DNA from 2 places in the Oceanobacillus longus genome. Region 1 is predicted to be linked to the other one. Evidence: riboswitches for the same ligand, from Rfam matches in the RefSeq annotation. Region 1 holds a riboswitch; the other holds the start of a gene.

Region 1 (15,857 bases):
GAAGGAATTCATCCAACACTACTACCATTAGGTGCACAAGTAAGCGTGCTTGAAAGTGGGCGTTCGGTAAACACGAACCCACAAGATGGAAGTTATTCCTTACTGCATGCAGCAGGTGAGTTTACAGTTGTAGCAGAATCTTACGGTTTTGAATCGGAAGAACAATCCGTATCAATCGAAGCAGACGGAACTGCGGTAGCCGATTTTATATTGGAAGAAATTGATCAATACACGGTTAGTGGTACGGTTACTGATGAAGACACCGGAGAAGGAATCGAAGGTGCAACAGTGCTTCTTGTAGAAGATGCAACTATTGAACCTATCGAAACAGATACTAGTGGTAGTTTCGCATTGACTGCATACGAGGGTACGTACACATTGAAAATTCTTGCAGCTGGATATCATGGAACTGAGGTTGAAGTGGATCTTGATGGTTCAGACGCTGAAGTAAATGTGGTACTGGAACCATTCTACACGGTTCCTGGCGGAGAAATTGGTTATGATGATGGAAGTGCAGAGAATGCACGTGCATTCTATGACGCTGGAAATGGATGGGCAGTAAAAATGTCCCTACCTGAAGGACAGGAATCTGCTATCGTAACGGATGGTGTTTTCCAATTCCATGGTACCGACTGGCCAACACCAGGTGGAACTGAATTTGCTGTAGAAGTTTGGGATGCTACAGGTCCGGATGGAACACCAGGAGAAAAATTAGCTGGACCGGTTGATGCAGAGGCAATCAGAAGCCTAGATGAGTGGACTGTTGTTGACCTAACCGAACATTCTATTCAAGTTGATGGTGACTTCTATATGGTATACATTCAAACGGGAGCAAATCCAAATGTACCAGGACTTGCAACAGATGAAAATGGACCAAATGCAGAACGTAGCTATCAATATGTTGGTGGTGCATGGGGACCATCTCCAGCAGCGGAAGGTAACTATATGATCCGTGCTCGTTTAGCGTATGGAGTAGATGATCCTGTAATTACTACACCTGCAGAAGACTTCATTACGAATGAAACGGAGTTGACAGTAGCAGGAACTGCTTCTGCAACAACAACTGTTCAGTTATTGAATAATGGAGAAGAAATTGAATCTGTTGAAGTTGGCTACGATGGGTCTTTTGAGTTCCCAACTGAACTGACAGAAGGAGATAATGAATTCCAGGCATTAACGTTATTAAACGGTGTAGTAGTTGGTGAATCTGAAACAGTGACAGTTACTCTGGATACAGAAGCACCAGACCTAACAATTGATTCTCCTGCAGATGGAGATCAAACTACTCGTGAAACAGTAACAGTTGAAGGTACTGTAGCTGATGCAAATCTTGACTTTGTAGAAGTGAATGGTCAAGCAGCTGCTATTGAAGATGGAAGCTACTCTAAACGTATCTTGCTTGATGAAGGCGAAAATTCAATTGAAGTTGTTGCAGCAGATTTAGCTGGAAATACAGCAACTGAATCGATAGTCATCGGAGCAGATTTCACTGCTCCTGAGATCTCAAACTTAACACCTACAGAAGATGTCAATCTTAAAGCTGGTGAAAGTGTCATGATTGAGTTTGAAAGCGAGCCAGGGTTAGATGCTTCATTTATGATCCATATGCCACTCACAAATCTTGGAGTTGCCAATGCTACAGAACTTCCAATGATGGAAACATCTGATGGAACCTATGTAGGTTATTGGACAGTACCAAGTAATGTAACTGCAGAAGGTGCAGTTGTAGAAGTAAAAGCAGTAGATGAATTTGGTAATGAAACACGCGATCAAGCGGAAGGAAAGCTATATATCGGCGATGAAGAAGATGAAGGTAATGGCAATGGAAAAGGTAAAGGAAAAGGCAAAGGTAACGGAAAAGGTTAAAAGTAAGAATTAGTAGTAGGCAAACGAAGAGAGTGTGGGAGAGTTTTTTTCCACACTCTCTTCGTTTGTTTTACTTTTGGCTGAGATTTCTAATTATTTTTCTTGCAAACTAGTGAAGATCTAGTATAATATAGTTAAACAATTAAATAATCGATTCCAATCTTCGGGGCAGGGTGAAATTCCCGACCGGCGGTGATAAGTATAATTACTTAAAGTCCGCGAACGGTATGGCAGCTTTGCTATATGGTTGACCTGGTGCAATTCCAGGACCGACAGTTACAGTCTGGATGGGAGAAGATGTCGAGCCTGATTTTGGTGTATCCTTACACCATTATTTACCGATGAATTTAAAACCCTAAAGCCCTAAAGCCCTTATTTGCTTTAGGGTTTTTGTGATTATTCGGTAAAGTTCAGGGTAGCAATCCTTCATCACGAGAGCGGAATCGATAAGATGAAGGAGGAATAGGATGATGCAAAATACAAAAAAGCAATCATCAAATTTATTAAAACTTATTATTTTAGCATTGTTGGGAACGATCTCACTAGTCTTATTTTTTATTAACTTCCCACTACCATTTTTACCACCGTATTTAAAAATAGATTTCAGTGATGTGCCAGCATTAATGGCATCACTCATTTTCTCCCCGATTGCAGGTGTTATCGTGGTAGCGGTGAAAAATATCCTTTATTTAGCAGTATCGGGAGCAGGTGATCCAATCGGAGTTTCAGCTAATTTCCTTGCCGGGGTCATGTTTGTTGTTCCTGTTTCGTTGCTTTATCATAAGTTTAATGGTGTTAAAAGCATTGTTTCCGGATTAGTGGCTGGAACAGTCATCATGGCAGTAGGTATGAGTGTGCTTAATTACTTCTTTATCCTCCCAGCGTATAGTTGGTTTATGGGCTGGGAAATGACTGATCAAGTAATCTGGACATCCGTATTGGTAGGTGTACTTCCATTTAATATAATTAAAGGAATTGTTGTTGCGTTACTATTTGTACCAATATTCATAAAAATGCGCAGCTGGATAGAAAGCCAACAAGCAAGATTTATATAAACGACAAAAGTTAACATCAGAAAGCTAATCTCAGATGAGGTTGGCTTTTTTTTTCACAAAAAGAAATCACCCCATGTTCAAAAGGGTGATTTCAAACTAGTTCTCTTCTTCAACTAAATTTCTGGCAATCGGCATTACTTCCAGTCTTTCTTCTGGAATTGGTTTGCCTGATTTTTCACTAAGACCATAGGAGCCATTTTCTATCCGATCAAGTGCATCTTCAATTTCTTTTAAACGATCCTGCCGCATAAGGTCCAATCCCGCGTCACGTTGCTGTTCGAACTGTTCAGTACCCATATCAGCTGGGTGGTTATCGTAATCAGCAAGTTCTTGGATTGATTCATTTGGACTTTGATTGCTATTGGAATGGATTTCCTGCTCCGTCTCGTTTTTCATTTGTAAGAGTTTTTCTTTGAAATATGCAAGCTTCTCATTACTAAGTTGATTCATAATTCCATCCTTCCTTTCGTTACGGAGGCGCTTATTTCATCTCTGGCACGTAGAATTAAATAAACGCTGCCAGAAGGAGTGAAATACCCAAAAGGAAACCATAAATCGTATTTGTTTTTGCGGTCGCTGCCATGGCAGGCATCATTTCAATTGCTTCTGTTTTACCTCGGAACTTCTTAATAACTTCACGGGCCTTCACAGCACTAAAAAATGTGATCAGTGACCAAAGAGGCAAATTCCCGATAATAATCAAGATTCCAGTGATTACATAGGCTATAATCATTAAAAAAGCGAGCAAGGTGACGGATCTTTCTCTGCCAATTAACACAGCGATTGTTTTCCTGCCGCCTATTTTATCTCCATCACGGTCACGAATATTATTGGACAAATTGATACTTCCGATGAATATTGAAATTGGAATAGAAATCCAAACCATTTCAGCTGTAACAGTACCGGTTTGTATAAAGTAAGTGATGCCAATAATTACTGTTCCCATTAATACGCCTGAAAATAATTCTCCAAATGGGGTATAGGATATAGGAAGCGGCCCTCCAGTATATAAATAACCGAAAGCCATACAAACTAAACCAATAACTGCAATCCACCAACTGGAAGTCATACAAATATAGATGCCGAGAAGAATGGAAATGCCATAGAAACCAAATGCCAAATTCCGGATTCTTTTCGGTGCAATACCGTCCCGAACAATAGAACCGCCAATACCGACAGACTCATCAGTATCTAAACCTCGTACAAAGTCGTAGTATTCATTGAACATATTCGTTGCTGCCTGTATAAGTATGGATGCAACTAACATAGCGAGGAATAATAACCAATCAATGGATCCTTCATTAAAAGCGATCATCGTTCCAACAAAAACGGGAACAAAAGATGCTGTGAGTGTATGTGGGCGCAATAGACGCCACCAAACGTGAAAACCACCACGTTCATTTAAAGCCTGTTTAATCGTATTATTATCTGATGACTGCATGTATTTGTTCCCCCTGATTTATCTCTGCCAATCAGTATAATTTTAGGGAAATACAAGAGGCCTGTCAATCTATTCCGAACGGTTCTGCTGACAATTTTTGTAGAAATTGAAGGCTTTTCTTGAGAAACTGACGAAAAGAGCATAAAATAAGGTAGGATGTCTCTGACTTCAGGACATGACGGAGGTTAATTTAGATGATTGATATAAAGGAAAAACAAGTAGTATCGATACTGAATGAGGCTATACAACAACTTCAGACAGAAGATGATACCAGACTTGTAAGTATAACGAAAAAAATAGAAGAAACGGATCCGCTTTGTTTCTTTGATGCAGCTAAGCAAATTGGAGGAAATCGCACATTTTGGACAAGCTCATCCCAACAGTTTCTGCTTGTAGGCGCTGGAAGCGCGCACCAAATCAGTGCAGAGAAATCACGATTTGAGGAAACGGAAAAACAATGGAACTCCGTATTAGAAAAGGCATTCGTTCATAATCCATATGACGTTCCTGGGACTGGAGTCGTTGTACTTGGCGGCATGTCTTTTGATCCAAAAAAGAAACCAACGAAGTTATGGAAGAAGTTCAAACCGAGTAACTTTACAGTACCTGAATTTCTACTGACAAAATATGATAAAAGCTATTATTTTACAATAAATATTTATGTGAAAAAGAATGATCATGCCAAGCAGCTGGCAGATGATTTAAAGATGATGGAAAGAAAGCTTATTTTCAATCATAAACGAGTAGCCGATCGATTGAAAATTACCAAGGTGAAAGAGATAGATCCGGAAAAATGGAAAAACAGTGTTCGTAGAGCTACGGAAGTAATAGGGAAAGGCAATATGGAGAAAATCGTACTGGCCCGGGAAGTCCGGTTAAAATTCAACCAGAAAGCAGATATTTCAACCGTACTAAAGAATCTTTTAAACACACAGCCAAACAGCTATATCTTCGCCTATGAAATGGATGAAGATTGTTTTGTTGGAGCTACTCCGGAAAGACTTGTAAAACTGGAGGGAACGAAGCTTTTATCCACGTGTCTTGCAGGTACGGCTTCCCGTGGGAAAACAGAAATAGAGGATAGGAAAATTAGTGATGACCTTTTGCATGACGAGAAGAATCGACAAGAGCATGATTTCGTTGTGAAAATGATCAAACACGCAATCATGGATTATTGTACAGAAGTGAATATTCCGGATGAGCCAGTCATCTATCCGTTACGTAATTTACAGCATTTATACACACCTGTGACGGCAAATCTAAGAAATGGCTACAGTATTTTTGATATTATTAAGCAATTGCATCCTACACCAGCGCTTGGTGGGACACCACGTACGGAATCGCTCGCATTCATTCGTGAAGAGGAACTTTTGGACCGTGGGTGGTATGGGGCACCAATTGGCTGGATGGATAGTAATCAGAATGGTGAGTTCGCTGTGGCGATACGCTCTTCTCTCATACAAGGTGACGAGGCATCCCTTTTTGCAGGGTGTGGCGTAGTGAAAGATTCCGATCCAGACAGTGAATATGAAGAAACAAAAATTAAGCTTGTGCCTATGCTATCTGTTTTAGGAGGCAAACATTAGATGAACCATATAGAAACATTATCAAGATATACAGCAAACTTTGTAGATGAGTTAACAAAAAGTGGAGTGACGGATGTAGTAATTTCACCCGGTTCCCGATCTACGCCGCTTGCATTGACATTTACGGAGCATTCTTCCATCAAAGAATGGGTCATTATCGATGAAAGATCTGCAGCATTTTTTGCAATGGGAATCGCGAAACAAACGAATCGGCCGGTTGCACTTATTTGTACATCCGGAACAGCTGCAGCTAATTATTTTCCTGCTATTGTCGAGGCGCATTACAGTAGAGTACCATTGATAGTTTTAACAGCAGATCGCCCGCATGAGCTACGTGATGTTGGTGCACCACAGGCAATTGAACAAATTAAATTGTATGGTGATTATGTGAAATGGTTTCATGAAATGGCACTGCCTGAAGGTACGCCTGAAATGCTTGGTTATGCAAGAAATAAAGCAGCAAGAGCGGTGTATATGGCACAGGAAGGAAACCCTGGACCGCTTCATTTAAACTTTCCATTTCGGGAACCGCTCAACCCAGACTTTTCTTTGAGAAATTTATGGGAATCTCCTGCTACACAACAACAAACACAATCCGTTAATCCGGTCTTTGATGGAAAAAAAAGATTGGCAGCGCAACACGTTCAACAACTTGTTAAAACATTGGGTGATGGTCAAAAGGGTGTTATCGTTTGTGGACCGCAAACGGATCCGGATTTTGCTTCTGCAGTAACTGAACTTGCGCGTATTTGGGGTCTTCCTGTTTTGGCTGATCCATTATCACAAGTACGTACAGGCAGCCATCATAAAGATCAGGTTATTGAATCCTATGATGCTTTTTTAAGAAATAAATCGATCCGTGAACAATTGAAGCCAGATTATATTATTCGGTTTGGTGCCATGCCTGTTTCAAAGGCATACCTTTTTTATGTGAAAGAAAACAAAGATTCTAAGCAATACTTAGTGGAAAATTATACGGGTTACCGCGAACCGACTGGAAATATAACGGAATTCATTTTTGCGGATCCGGTTATGCTTTGTGAGGATTTGATTGCAGGATCTGCTGCATTTGATGTGGATACAGGATGGTTGAATCGTTGGCAGGAAATGAACAGTATTTCTAAAAAACATCTGTTAAGCGGCACGGAAGCGGCAATAACAGAAGGGGAAGTTGTAAGAGGATTGTGCGATGTAATCCCAGAAGACAGTACATTATATGTCGGAAATAGTATGGCTATTCGGGATGTGGATTCGTTCCTAATGACGACACCGAAGAACATTTCGATACTTGCAAATCGTGGTGCCAATGGTATTGATGGTATGATATCAAGTGGTGTTGGTGCGGCAACCACAGGCAAGCCGGTTACTTTATTATTAGGCGATTTATCCTTTTTCCATGATATGAATGGACTTCTGGCCGCAAAGCATTACAAGCTTAACATTACGATTTTACTGGTAAACAATAATGGTGGAGGTATCTTCTCCTTTTTACCTCAGTCGAACGACAAAAAGCATTTTGAAGCACTTTTCGGCACACCAGTGGATATTGAATTCGAAAATGCCATTACCATGTATGGTGGGGAATATGCTCTAGCGACAACAGAGGATCATTTAAAGGAACTGCTATATACAAGTTACCAGCACGAAGGTCTTTCCGTTATTGAAGTAAAAACAGATCGTAACGAAAATGTGGAATGGCATCGTGCGAAGTGGCATGCTATTGAGAAGGGAATCTTACAAGAAGGGGATTGATATTTTTGTATTTTTCCAGAGAAAATGTAACCTATTGGTATGAGGAACGAGGTGAGGGATTTCCGGTTGTGATGTTGCACGGGTTTACGGGAAGTTCAGCTACATGGCAATCTTTTATCAATGCGTTTGGTTCCGGCTATCGAATCATTACGATTGATTTGCCAGGGCATGGTAAAACCCGTACCCCTTCGCTCAAATCGATGGAGGAGTGCTGCGGAGATTTGCATTCACTTTTTCTATCACTTCAATTGGAGTCCTTCCATCTAGTCGGATATTCCATGGGCGGTCGTACTGCTTTGTCATACAGCCGGTTATATCCGGAACGAGTGCGTTCTGTCGTTTTGGAAAGTGCATCACCAGGAATTGCAAGCGTTCGGGAACGAAGGTTGCGCAAGGAGAGTGATGAAGTGCTTGCCGAGCGAATTGAACAGGATGGCGTACCATTGTTTGTGAATTATTGGCAGGACATTTCTTTGTTTCATACACAAAAGCGTTTAGCGCCCGATGTTCAGGAACAGCTTCGTTCGGAACGACTTTCTCATACTTCTGAAGGATTGGCATTATCCCTTCGTACAATGGGAACAGGCAGCCAAGTATCGCTATGGTCTCATCTTGAAAACTTGGATATGCCGGTGCTTTTGATTACCGGAGAACTTGACCCTAAATTTGTAAAGATTAATAAAAAGATGCAAAGTCATTTGAAATCAGGTAATCTGATTGTATGTGAGAATGCAGGACATGCAATTCACGTGGAAAAACCCGAAACTTTTGGTAAGATAGTAATAGGATTTATAAATGCGAATACTGGCTTAGATTGAAGAACTACATAAAATCTATTTTTAGGAGGAACCTGAAATGACTGTAGAATGGCAAAATGTGAAGAATTATGAAGAAATCATTTATGAGAAATATAATGGAGTAGCTAAAGTAACTATTAATCGTCCCGAAAAACGCAATGCATTCACACCACGGACTGTTCAGGAGATGATTGATGCGTTTGTAGATGCACGTGATGACTCATCAATTGGTGTAATTGTACTCGCTGGTGATGGAGATAAAGCATTCTGTTCCGGAGGAGATCAATCTGTCCGCGGACATGGTGGCTATGTTGGATCAGACAATATTCCGCGCTTGAACGTACTTGATTTACAAAGCTTAATCCGTAAGATTCCAAAACCGGTAATTGCAATGGTTTCTGGGTACGCAATCGGTGGTGGGCATGTATTGCATATTGTTTGTGATTTAACCATCGCGGCAGACAACGCAATTTTTGGACAAACTGGACCAAAAGTGGGAAGTTTTGATGCTGGATATGGCGCAGGATACCTTGCGCGCATGGTCGGTCATAAACGTGCACGTGAAATCTGGTACCTATGCCGCCAGTACAATGCCGATGAAGCATATGAAATGGGTATGGTTAATAGCGTCGTACCACTTGAAAAACTAGAAGAAGAAACATTACAGTGGTGTGAAGAAATTCTAGAAAAATCACCAACTGCACTACGTTTCCTTAAAGCATCATTTAATGCGGATACAGATGGGCTCGCTGGTTTGCAGCAACTTGGTGGAGATGCGACATTACTTTACTACACATCAGATGAAGCAAAAGAAGGACGCGACGCTTTCAAAGAAAAGAGAAAACCGGATTTTAAACAATTCCCGCGTTTCCCTTGATCCATTGATGGATGCACATACGAAAACCTTTGCTAACCTGGGCAAAGGTTTTTGTTTTTAGTGGTATTAGCTCTCGATTCGTTATATCCATCCATGGTCACTATATATAAGTAAGGAGAATCAACATAATGGCAGAAGTTATACCACATTGGTTAACAAAGCAAGCTGATTTATCTCCAGAAGCAATTGCAATGGAGTTGGAAGATGGCAGCACGGTTACATTTAAAATTTTAAAAGAAAAAAGTCAGCGCTTTGCTAAGCAACTGGCACAACGTGGAGTTTCTGAGGGAAGTCATGTTGGAATTTTATCGACGAACCAGATCCCAATGATTGTGGCCATTCATGCATTAAGCTATTTAGGTGCTGTTGGCGTTCTATTAAATACTCGGCTGACTGCCGAAGAGCTTAATTATCAAGTGACAGATGCAGAAGTTTCCATTTTGATTACTGCAGATCATTTAAAAGAATCATGTCAAACTTTAAACGTAAATCACATTCAATCATTTTCCGATATTGAAGCACAACCAGGAAAAGAGGTAACTTTAAAATCGGAGTTAGATTTGGGTAATACTTTTACGATTATATACACTTCTGGCACAACTGGTTTTCCGAAAGGGGTGCTGCATACGTATGGCAATCATTGGTGGAGTGCAATTGGGTCAGCATTGAATCTTGGTTTGAATAAAGATGATAAATGGCTGATACCACTTCCAATTTTTCATGTTAGTGGATTATCTACATCAATCAAGAGTGTAATCTATGGCATGCCAGTCTATCTTTTGGAAAAATTTGACACCGAGGCAGTACATCAAGCCATTATCAACAAAGGAATTACGATTGTTTCGGTCGTCACTATGATGGTGCAACGTTTGATGGATCGACTTGGTGATGAAAGCTATCCCAAAACACTTCGGTGCATGCTTCTAGGTGGTGGACCAGCACCAAAGCCAATGTTGGAACGAGCAAAGGAGAAGAAAATTCCTGTATTTCAATCCTATGGCATGACGGAGACTGCTTCTCAAATTGTAACGCTGGGACCGAAAGATGCTCTGGAGAAAATTGGATCAGCTGGAAAACCACTATTCCCTGCACAATTGAAAATTGAACAAACTACAGATGAGTTAGTAGGGGAAATTCTCGTAAAAGGCCCTATGGTGACGAATGGTTATTTTAAAAATGAGGATGCAAATAGTAAATTATTCGACAATGGCTGGCTAGCAACAGGTGATGTGGGTTATCTCGATGATGAAGGATTTCTTTATGTCGTGGACCGACGCAAGGATTTAATTATTTCAGGTGGGGAGAACATATATCCATCCGAAATTGAAAGTGTGCTTAGCGGTATGGAACAAATCCGGGAAGTGGGCGTTGCTGGAAAAACAGATAATGTGTGGGGGCAAGTACCTATCGCATACGTCGTCAAACATAAAGAAGTAACCGTGGAGGCCATTTACACCTATGCCGAAAAACGTTTGGCAAAGTATAAATTGCCTAAAGAAATACATTTTGTTGAAGGAATTCCTAGAAACGCTTCGAATAAATTGGTGCGTAGTAAATTAATCGATTTATATTAAATGTTTCAAGCAGGCTCTCTTAAGGTATACATAGGTATATACTTGAAGGGAGCTTGATATGTATGAACAATTTTATGAACGATTATTTGTCGGGTAGTTTTATGCAAGGACTGCAAAATTTTGTAGTAGCACTCATTGTTTTATTAGTAGGTTGGTTGATCGCCAAATTAATCGGGAATTTAGTTGAAAAAGCGTTGAAAAAAACCGATTGGGACGATAAATTAATAAACAAATACCGTACAAGTGATAAACCAGTAAACGCAGCTAAGCTCATTGGAAGAGTGGTCTATTACATACTTCTAGTGGTTGTCTTCATTCTGTTCTTCAATGTATTGAATCTGAATATGATTGCAAATCCACTTTCTGAACTTATTTCTACATTACTGAACTTTATACCCGCAGTTCTAAGCGCAGCACTTATTCTTTTACTAGCATGGGTTATTGCGAGTATTGCCCAATGGTTAATTGTTGAAGGAAGCAAAAAAGTCAATTTACAACATTTGCTTTTCAAATTTAAGCTGGCAAAAACAGAAACAGATATACAAAAATATACACAAACAATTGGTAAGATCGTATTTTATCTAATTTTACTGTTGTTCATCCCAGGTGTTCTTGATGCACTGAATATTCAAGGTGTAGCAGAACCATTTAGTGGCTTATTGGCAACGATCCTTGGATTCATTCCGAAATTGATTGCAGCAACCATTATTTTTGGAGTAGGATGGTTTGTAGCTAAAATTGTTCAGCGTATTGTAACGAATCTGTTGCATGCCGTTGGTTCCGAAAAACTGATTGATCGCCTGAAGCTTACCAAATTGTTTGAAGGGACAAGCTTTGCGGCATTTGTAGGTAATATCGTATTTATCTTAATCTTGATTCCAATTACGATTGCTGCACTTGAACAACTTGAACTAAGAGGAATTACAGACCCGGCTATTGCGATGCTGAACACAATAATGAACATGATTCCAAGTATCCTAGTTGCAATTGGACTTGTTCTTGTCGGTGTTTGGTTAGGTAAGCTGATTGGTGGGTTTGTGGAAGATTATTTACAACGACTAGGTTTCAATCGATTATCTTCTAAATTAAATGTTGGCAGTAGTAACCGAGCGTCCAATATAATGATACCTTCTACAATTGTAGGATATATCGTACAAATACTGATTGTATTTTTCCTTACCGTACAGGCATTGAATCTTGTACAGCTTGACTTCCTTGTAGGAATTGCTACTATAATTACAGCTTATATTCCACATGTGCTTGCTGCAGTGCTAATTCTAGGAGTAGCGATTATCCTGGGAAATATGGTTCAAAAGCTGTTGAGAAATATCCTAGATGGTCCTGCTGCTAATGCGCTGGCCGGTTTTGCGAAGTATGCCATTTTTGTATTAGCTGGATTTATGGCGCTGACACAACTTGGAATTGCTCCGACTATTGTTAATGCAGCATTTATCCTCATCCTTGGTGGTGTAGCTTTAGCATTCGGTCTTGCATTTGGACTTGGCGGAAAAGATTTTGCAAGCAAATACTTACGTAAGTTTGATAACACGATTGATGAAACATCCGTGAAAGAACAAAAAGCGAAACAATCTGATGTAACAGATCTGATGGAAGATACAGAAGTGAATCTTAATAAGTCTACGGAACAGACTATCGATGATACAGATCCACTTATCAATGATGATCCAGAAAAACGATAATAAATAACATTCGAGCATTTGCCTGACTATGGGCAAATGCTCTTTTTGGTTAAATTTTTGTGAATGAGCCAAATTAAAGACAGGAGGTGCTGTAATTGGAAAAGGGAAAATACTATGTGAACGTTGGTACTGGCGAAATTTCCAAGAACCGCTATCAAAATAATGATGATTATGTAATCCACGCAAATTCCGAAGATATAGCCTTGTTAAGAGCCACAATGGAGAACATGCACGGAGCAAGCTTTGATTCGTTTATACGTGCTCATATTCCAATCGTTCCATATCATAATGACAAAGCCAACGATGAATATGACATAAACATCACAGAAGCATTTAGAATGCTCCATCAACTTGGGGATGAACAGACAAAATCCCATATTGAATCAATGGGAATCTTATCGGACAATCATATGTAGCTAAATTTTGGAATATAAATTGTAAAACGTGTTTAATCTCTTGGAATAAAAGGAATAGAAAAAGCACATAACACTTTATGAACGACCAGGGGGATTTAAAATGAAAAAACATCATATGACATTAAAGTGGATTATACCAATAGGAGTCATTGCGCTATTCCTATTGGTGGGGAATCTGACTGTCAATAAGGAGCAGGTATTTGCGAATGACCATCAGCAAATCAAAACATTATCTTCCGTTAAAGAAGTAGTGAAAACACAGGGAGAACAGAAATTAACACATGAGGAAGTAATAAAAATAACAAATCGATTCATGGATATTCTCGTACAGGATATCGATGCCAATTATAAAGTAATTCATTTCGATACAAAAGATGAACTTCTGAATGAATTCGAAAAAGTAACAACGAAGGAAACTGCACAGCAATTTGTTGACTTTTATTACAGTGAGGAAGCAGATGGTATGTATATTTTGCCAACAGAAACGCCACCATGGTTTCTTGAAGAAAATGATTATGATATGATAACTGTGGACGCTTCAACGGTAAAAGTTGTTCAGGACAACCATACAGATCTTGATGGCAACTACTCGCTGGAGTTGGAATTCAGATTTGATAACGATTGGAAAATAACAAATATCACATATAACTAATTTTCCAACCAGCAAAAAAGGCAGTTGAATTATTTGATAACATTCAGAGATTATTACAACAATGAAGTAAAGCTTTCCTTTGAAGATCACCCCTTTTCTGAAAGTCCCATGCATGTGTGGGTGATATGCAGGCATAAAGGGCAGTGGCTTTTAACCAAACACAGTGAACGCGGATTGGAGTTTCCAGGTGGGAAAGTGGAAGAAGGAGAAACAGCTAAAGAAGCTGCCATACGAGAAGTGATGGAAGAAACAGGCGGTACCATCCAGGATATTAATTATATTGGTCAGTATATGGTAGACGGCAGAAGCGATACGGTAATAAAAAATGTTTACTTTGCTACGATTGATAAGCTGACAGAACAGGAAACTTATTACGAAACAGAAGGACCTATTCTGCTCAACTATATCCCTGGTAAAGTCAAATATATCAAGAAATACAGTTTTATTATGAAAGACGGAGTTCTGGAAAACTGCATGAAATACATTAAAAGCAATAAAATACAATGAACAAAGATCAAATCCTGATGGGTTTGATCTTTTTTAAAGCTAATTTTCGTCGTGTTTGTTGCTATTCAATCATCGCAGAGTTGAGATAAAATGCGAACTAGATAAGTTACTTTGGCGACCGCTCTGGGGAAATATACTTCGCTTTCCGCGGGCGGCTGGTGAGCCCTCCTCGTGCTACCGCACTCCGGGGTCTCACCGATGCCTTTCCTCCCGCTGGAGTCTTCGTATATTTCCCCAGAGCTGGTTTTAAGCTTACAAACTATTAACTGCAATATAAATCATATCACATAGCTTCACCAGTCCGGGTGAGTGGCGGGCGGTGACTCCTGCGGGAAAAGCAAGTGTCCGAAGACCCCGCAGAGTGGGTTTCTCGAGGAGGCTGAGGCCGTGCTCGCGGAAAGCATCCGCCCAGAGCGATCCCGGACGGCGGGAAAAGCACAAATCCTGGAAATAAACCTAAAGTTACTTCGCATTTTATAGATTTTGTGGCAATACCACAAATATTTTCGGTAGGAAGAGTAACCGCAGTCCCAATCTTTTAGAAAACAGCCATTTAAATAAAAATTGCCGTAAGCTTCACAATCAATCAACAAAAAAAGCAGAAATATACAGCCTGAAGAATCAAGCTATATATTTCTGTTTCTGATTAGCCAACGCTCGAGCCTTTCCACCAACTTATACATCATCGCTGCCAAGATAGCGATGATAACAAGGCTTGACATAACGAGGGTGAAATCAAATACTTGAAATCCATAGATAATTAAATATCCAAGGCCTTGTTTGGATACGAGATATTCCCCCACAATAACACCAACCCAAGAAAGGCCAACATTTACTTTCAAAGTAGAAATCATGGCAGGCATGGCTGCTGGGAAAATGGCTTCCTTGAAGCATTGCCATCGCGTTGCACCGAAACTCCGCAGTACTTTCTCATAGTTTGGATCAACTTCATTAAATGCGGAGAAGACAACTAAGGTGGTTACGATAACCGAAATGATGAACCCCATAGCGATAATAGAAAGATAACCAGGCCCGAGTGCTACAATAAGAATTGGTCCGAGAGCTACTTTTGGCATTGCATTGAATATAACAAGATAGGGGTCCATAATTTTTGCGAACCGTCCGGATGACCAGAGCATCGTAGCGATAATAATTCCGCCGATTGTTCCGATGATAAACCCAATGATCGTTTCAAAGAGAGTTATCTGTATATGGGTAAAAATAGAACCATTCGCAAAACGGGTTACGAGCAGATTAAAAACCTTACTTGGCGAGCTAAATAACAATGGATCGATCCAATAGAAGCGGCTGGCTGTTTCCCAGAGGCCGATACACACAATTAGAATGCTTAGCTGCCAACTGAAAATGATTTTTGTTTCCCTTTTTAATCCCCGTTGATACCTTTCAAATAATTGGCGATCATTCATATGAGATTTCCACCGCCTTTTTGTCTGACCCCTTTGCTTCGAGTTCATCCCAAATTTTATCAAATAGAATCTGGAACTTTGGATGACGTCTTACCATAAAAGGGACTTCGTTACGAAGCTCGATTGGAACATCATATACTTTGGCAATTGACCCCGGATTGGCATTCATCATAACAATGCGGTCGCTCATTGCGATTGCTTCTCCAA
Region 2 (4,681 bases), on a different contig from region 1:
CCAATCCTGCAATTACTTTTAAAAAACTTGATTTCCCAGTACCGTTGACACCGATCAATCCAATTCTTTCATGTGTTGCAATTGTACAGGTTACATTATTAAAAAGTATTTTTTCACCATAAGATTTATGTAAATTTTCAATTGTAAGCATAGTTAAACCTTCCTCACGCTTTTATTAGCTATTCGTTCTTTTTACTCGATCGATTCTTTATCAGTGCTTTCACAATGATAACAATTAAAAACAACAGCCATGATGTAACGATATAGAATATGATCTTGCTTATATCATTCATATCTGTAAAAAAGGAAGCCATCCCCGCCCACACCAACGCCACAATAACAAGTTGTGCAACTAAAAGTTTGATTGTAATCTCCTCCGGTCGTAAAAATTCCCTAACTAGTAGTTTATCTTACTCTCCAGTAATTTTCCATACAAAAAGCCGAGAAGAACTATATACTTCCCGACTTTATATGGAATTAATTCTCTATCATTTTTATCATGTTTGCCATTTCAATTGCAGTTACTGCTGCGTCTGCTCCTTTATTGCCTGCTTTTGTTCCAGCACGTTCGATTGCTTGTTCAATGGTTTCCGTAGTTAAAAGACCAAAGATGACAGGCTTACCAGTTTGCATCGATGCATTGGAAACTCCCTTTGCTGCTTCATTACAAACATAGTCGAAATGGGGTGTTGAGCCACGTATTACCGTTCCTAATGTAATAACAGCATCATACTTACTGTTATTAGCCATTTTATGTGCAATTAACGGAAGTTCAAATGCTCCCGGCACCCAGGCTGTATCAATATTTTCTTCTGCAACACCGTGTCTTTTTAATGTATCCAATGCCCCATCCAGTAATTTACCTGTAATAAATTCGTTAAACCTTGCCACTACAATTCCAATTTTTAAATCTGTACCTACGACATTTCCTACATATGTGTTCCCCATTTATTCCATCTCCCTATTCTAATTATGAATTAATTCTTGCTTTTTCCGATAGGCAACCAAATCTTCAATTGTAATTAATTTAAGATCAAATTTTTCTGCCATTACTTCTAAGTCCGGTAATCTCGCCATCTCACCGTCTTCCTTAATGATTTCACAAATGACACCTGATGGGAAAGCATCACTTAAGATTGCTAAATCTACAGCCGCTTCTGTATGCCCTGAGCGAGTCAGTACTCCACCATTTTTTGCAATAAGCGGAAATACGTGTCCAGGACGTTTGAAATCGGCTATGCCTGCCTCCGGACTTGTCAAAGCTTGTATGGTGTTTGACCTTTCCACTGCACTGATTCCAGTAGTCGTATCTATGTGATCAATCGATACTGTAAAAGCTGTTCCAAGTGGGTCTGTGCTGTTAGCAACCATCATCGGAAGTCCGATTTTTTTAGCAAGATTTTCTTGAATTGGTGTGCAGACTAATCCTTTACCATGTGTGATCATAAAATTAATAACTACCGGTGTTGCTTTTTCAGATAGAGCAATGAAATCACCTTCATTTTCTCTATTTTCATCATCTACTACAATAACTGGTTTTCCAGCTTTCAATTCAATTATAGCTTCATCTATTGTATGAATCATTTGCAATCCTCCTCCTTTTACATAAAACCATTCGTTTTAAGAAAATTTTCGTTTATACCTTCGCCTTGATCTGTTTGCTGAGTCCTTAGCATATTTTGAACATATTTGGCTAGCATGTCACATTCAATATTGACGATATCACCCTTGCCTTTTCCACCAAGAACCGTTTCTGCCATCGTGTGTGGAATCAGTGAGATTGTAAATATATTTTTATGAACGCCAAAAAGTGTGAGACTTGTTCCGTCAACCGTAATGGATCCTTTATGCATTAGAAATGGAGCTAGATCTTCAGGAATTTGAATGTCATAATAAACCGCATTTTCTTGCTTCTTTTTTTCGATAATTCTTCCTGTACCATCTACATGACCGGAAACAAAGTGACCTCCAAACCTTCCATTAGCAGCCATTGCCCGTTCCAAATTCACTTGTGAACCTGGTTTCAACAATTGTAATGAGGTTGATTGGATTGTTTCAGGCATAGCATCCACTTGAAAACTTTTCTTTGAAAAATGCGTTACTGTTAGACAAATTCCGTTAACGGAGATGCTATCTCCAATATTCACGTCTTCGAGTACCTTTTTAGATCCAATTGTCAGCTGAACAGCTTGTTCAGAAACGTTTTGCATCTTTTCCACTGTTCCCATTTCCTCAATAATCCCCGTGAACATTTACATCTTCCTCTCCTACCTATTAATGCAAATTAAACTTATCTTCGGCGTATTAAAAAAGCCTCTGAAAAATAGCTTCAGAGGCTTCGAGTTAGAATTTTAATGTGCATGAATATTAATAGTGATACCAAATACTTGCACAACGATAGAATCGTGCAAAAATACGATAGCTACTATCAAATTGCATGCCTAAAATCCCTTCTCTCATCCAGACTTTAACTGTCGGTTCTGGAGTTTCACCAGATCCACCGCTTGGTTTAAAAACCGCACGGGTCACGGACTTAGAAGCAATGCTTCATTACCGCCGATTGGGAATTTCACCCGACCCCGAAGGAATACTGCATATTGATTTTTTTATAGTATAACATCTTTGGCGAAGGAGATACAGTACTTTTTCTTATTTATAACCTATTTACAAAAATTAACAGGGTATGTCCCAAAATGCAAAAGATATTATTGCAACTTTTCATATTCCGCAATCATACGTTCATAGTCCAATGCACCATATGCCTTATAACGAATGACACCTTTCGAATCAATCATATATGTTGTTGGGATTGGACTTATTCTGTACAAAGTGGAAACCTCTCCTTCTTCGTCCATCAAAATGGGAAATGTTAACCCGAGTTCATCAGCAAATTGTGTTACCTGATCTTTATTCCTTTCCATGTCAGTCAAGTTAATTGCCAATACAACCGCATCCTTATCCTTGTAAAATTTCTGCATATCAGGCATTTCTTCCCTGCACGGCGGGCACCAGGTAGCCCAAAAATTTAGCATGATTCGTTTCCCTTTGTAGTCAGATAACGTTACCTTTTCACCAGTCATTGTCATCAATTCAAAATCAGGTGCTTGATCTCCAATCTCGGTACCGTTTGAATCCGCCAAAATTGTGCCTGTGGACCAAAGAAATATGCAAGTTAAAATTGTTATAAAAAGTATTTTCTTCATTTTGACCCTCCACTAAATTGTTATAGATAGTTTTCCTTAGTTACTTATTTACATTCAAAAATATAATCATTTCCCAACAGATTTGCTATAATAATACTTAAATAATGCATAATCACTATAAAAAGGGGAAAATAATAAAGCTTTTATTCACTTCAATCTCATTCCCACTAAAGGAGATTATTATGAAATTACAAAAAGGTAAAAATAATTGTATTGTCGATGTCCTGGATGTAAAAGTAGGACATGTTACGTTATTTGAAAAAGTCGACGAAGAAAATACAATATGTACTGGTGTAACTGCTATTCTCCCTCATTCCGGGAATATATTCAGGCAAAAACTGCCTGTTGGAAGTTCCGTTATCAATGGATTTGGTAAGACTGCAGGCCTCGTGCAAATTGAGGAAATCGGACTATTGGAATCTCCTATTATGTTAACGAATACGTTCAGTGTTGGAGCCGTTAAGCAAGGCGCGTTAAAATATATGTTGGAACAAAATGAAGAAATCGGTGATACAACTGGAACGATTAATATTGTAGTCGGGGAATGTAACGACAGCTTTTTGAATAGTATTCGACTTCAAGCAATCACGCCAGATCATGCGGTAGAAGCTATTCATAATGCCACGACACACCCAGTCGAAGAAGGTGCTGTTGGTGCGGGAAAAGGGATGCAATGTTTCGGGTATAAGGGTGGTATCGGTACGTCTTCACGCGTTGTTTCAGCTGATGAGCACGATTATACTGTCGGTTGCCTGGTTGTAAGTAATTTTGGTAAAAGTGATGATGCGTTATTTGCTGACTGGAAGAAAAAAAATCAAGACACTCCTGATGGTTCTATTATGATGATCATAGCCACCGATGCTCCACTTTATGACCGTCAATTAAAACGCCTTGCCACACGTTGTGCAGCAGGACTCGCTCGAACCGGAAGCAATATAGATCATGGCAGTGGTGATATCGCCATCGCATTCTCTACAGCAAATAAGCATGATCATAAACATACTTCTATTTTGGATTCTTTATCCTTTATTCGTGATGACCACCCCATGATGAACCAATTATTTCAAGCCGTTGTTGAATCAACAGAAGAAGCTATTATCAGTTCTTTAAAACATGCGGAAACTACGGAAGGCAGGAAAGGAAGAGTTCTGGAAAAGGCTCCATTTTAAAAAGTGGAAAGCAAATGCTCTCCACCTTTTATAATTTGGGGTTTTCTCAGCGATTGCTGTTAGTCCACAAAATCTATTAACTACGAACTAGGATAAGTTACTTCGGCGACCGCTCTGGTAAATATACTTCGCTTTTGACCTGACCCCCATAAGTTAGAGTAAAAATAATTTATGGGGGTTAGGTTTATGGCAACGTACAGTAAAGAGTTTAAGGTAAAGGTCGCAGAAGAATATATTGAAGGGAAATTGAGTTATAGACGGTTAGCGGAAAAATACAAGGTACCAACGACTACACTTCGAGGTTGGGTA

The links. Region 1 has a riboswitch for FMN ahead of ACFOUV_RS07805 (ECF transporter S component). Riboswitches for the same ligand answer to the same signal wherever they lie in the genome.
Region 2: linked by a shared signal. The riboswitch ahead of ribE (riboflavin synthase) and the one ahead of ACFOUV_RS07805 (ECF transporter S component) in region 1 are both predicted to bind FMN.

Annotation. Positions count from the first base shown of each region.
Region 1 is NZ_JBHSAO010000006.1:18,886-34,742, reverse strand. Features, by position in the region: gene ACFOUV_RS07810 (S8 family serine peptidase) at 1-1,866, shown strand, start outside; FMN riboswitch at 2,022-2,169, shown strand; gene ACFOUV_RS07805 (ECF transporter S component) at 2,337-2,921, shown strand; gene ACFOUV_RS07800 (hypothetical protein) at 3,018-3,371, opposite strand; gene ACFOUV_RS07795 (1,4-dihydroxy-2-naphthoate polyprenyltransferase) at 3,427-4,362, opposite strand; gene ACFOUV_RS07790 (isochorismate synthase) at 4,557-5,948, shown strand; gene menD (2-succinyl-5-enolpyruvyl-6-hydroxy-3-cyclohexene-1-carboxylic-acid synthase) at 5,949-7,700, shown strand; gene menH (2-succinyl-6-hydroxy-2,4-cyclohexadiene-1-carboxylate synthase) at 7,706-8,518, shown strand; gene menB (1,4-dihydroxy-2-naphthoyl-CoA synthase) at 8,556-9,374, shown strand; gene ACFOUV_RS07770 (o-succinylbenzoate--CoA ligase) at 9,503-10,948, shown strand; gene ACFOUV_RS07765 (mechanosensitive ion channel) at 11,011-12,648, shown strand; gene ACFOUV_RS07760 (hydrolase) at 12,744-13,064, shown strand; gene ACFOUV_RS07755 (hypothetical protein) at 13,165-13,716, shown strand; gene ytkD (RNA deprotection pyrophosphohydrolase) at 13,750-14,223, shown strand; gene ACFOUV_RS07745 (ABC transporter permease) at 14,850-15,650, opposite strand; gene ACFOUV_RS07740 (ABC transporter ATP-binding protein) at 15,643-15,857, opposite strand, start outside.
Region 2 is NZ_JBHSAO010000018.1:143-4,823, reverse strand. Features, by position in the region: gene ACFOUV_RS18150 (ABC-F family ATP-binding cassette domain-containing protein) at 1-151, opposite strand, end outside; gene ribH (6,7-dimethyl-8-ribityllumazine synthase) at 478-948, opposite strand; partial or broken gene ribB (3,4-dihydroxy-2-butanone-4-phosphate synthase) at 982-1,584, opposite strand; gene ribE (riboflavin synthase) at 1,602-2,252, opposite strand; FMN riboswitch at 2,445-2,591, opposite strand; gene ACFOUV_RS18130 (peroxiredoxin family protein) at 2,706-3,203, opposite strand; gene ACFOUV_RS18125 (DmpA family aminopeptidase) at 3,386-4,372, shown strand; partial or broken gene ACFOUV_RS18120 (transposase) at 4,559-4,681, shown strand, end outside.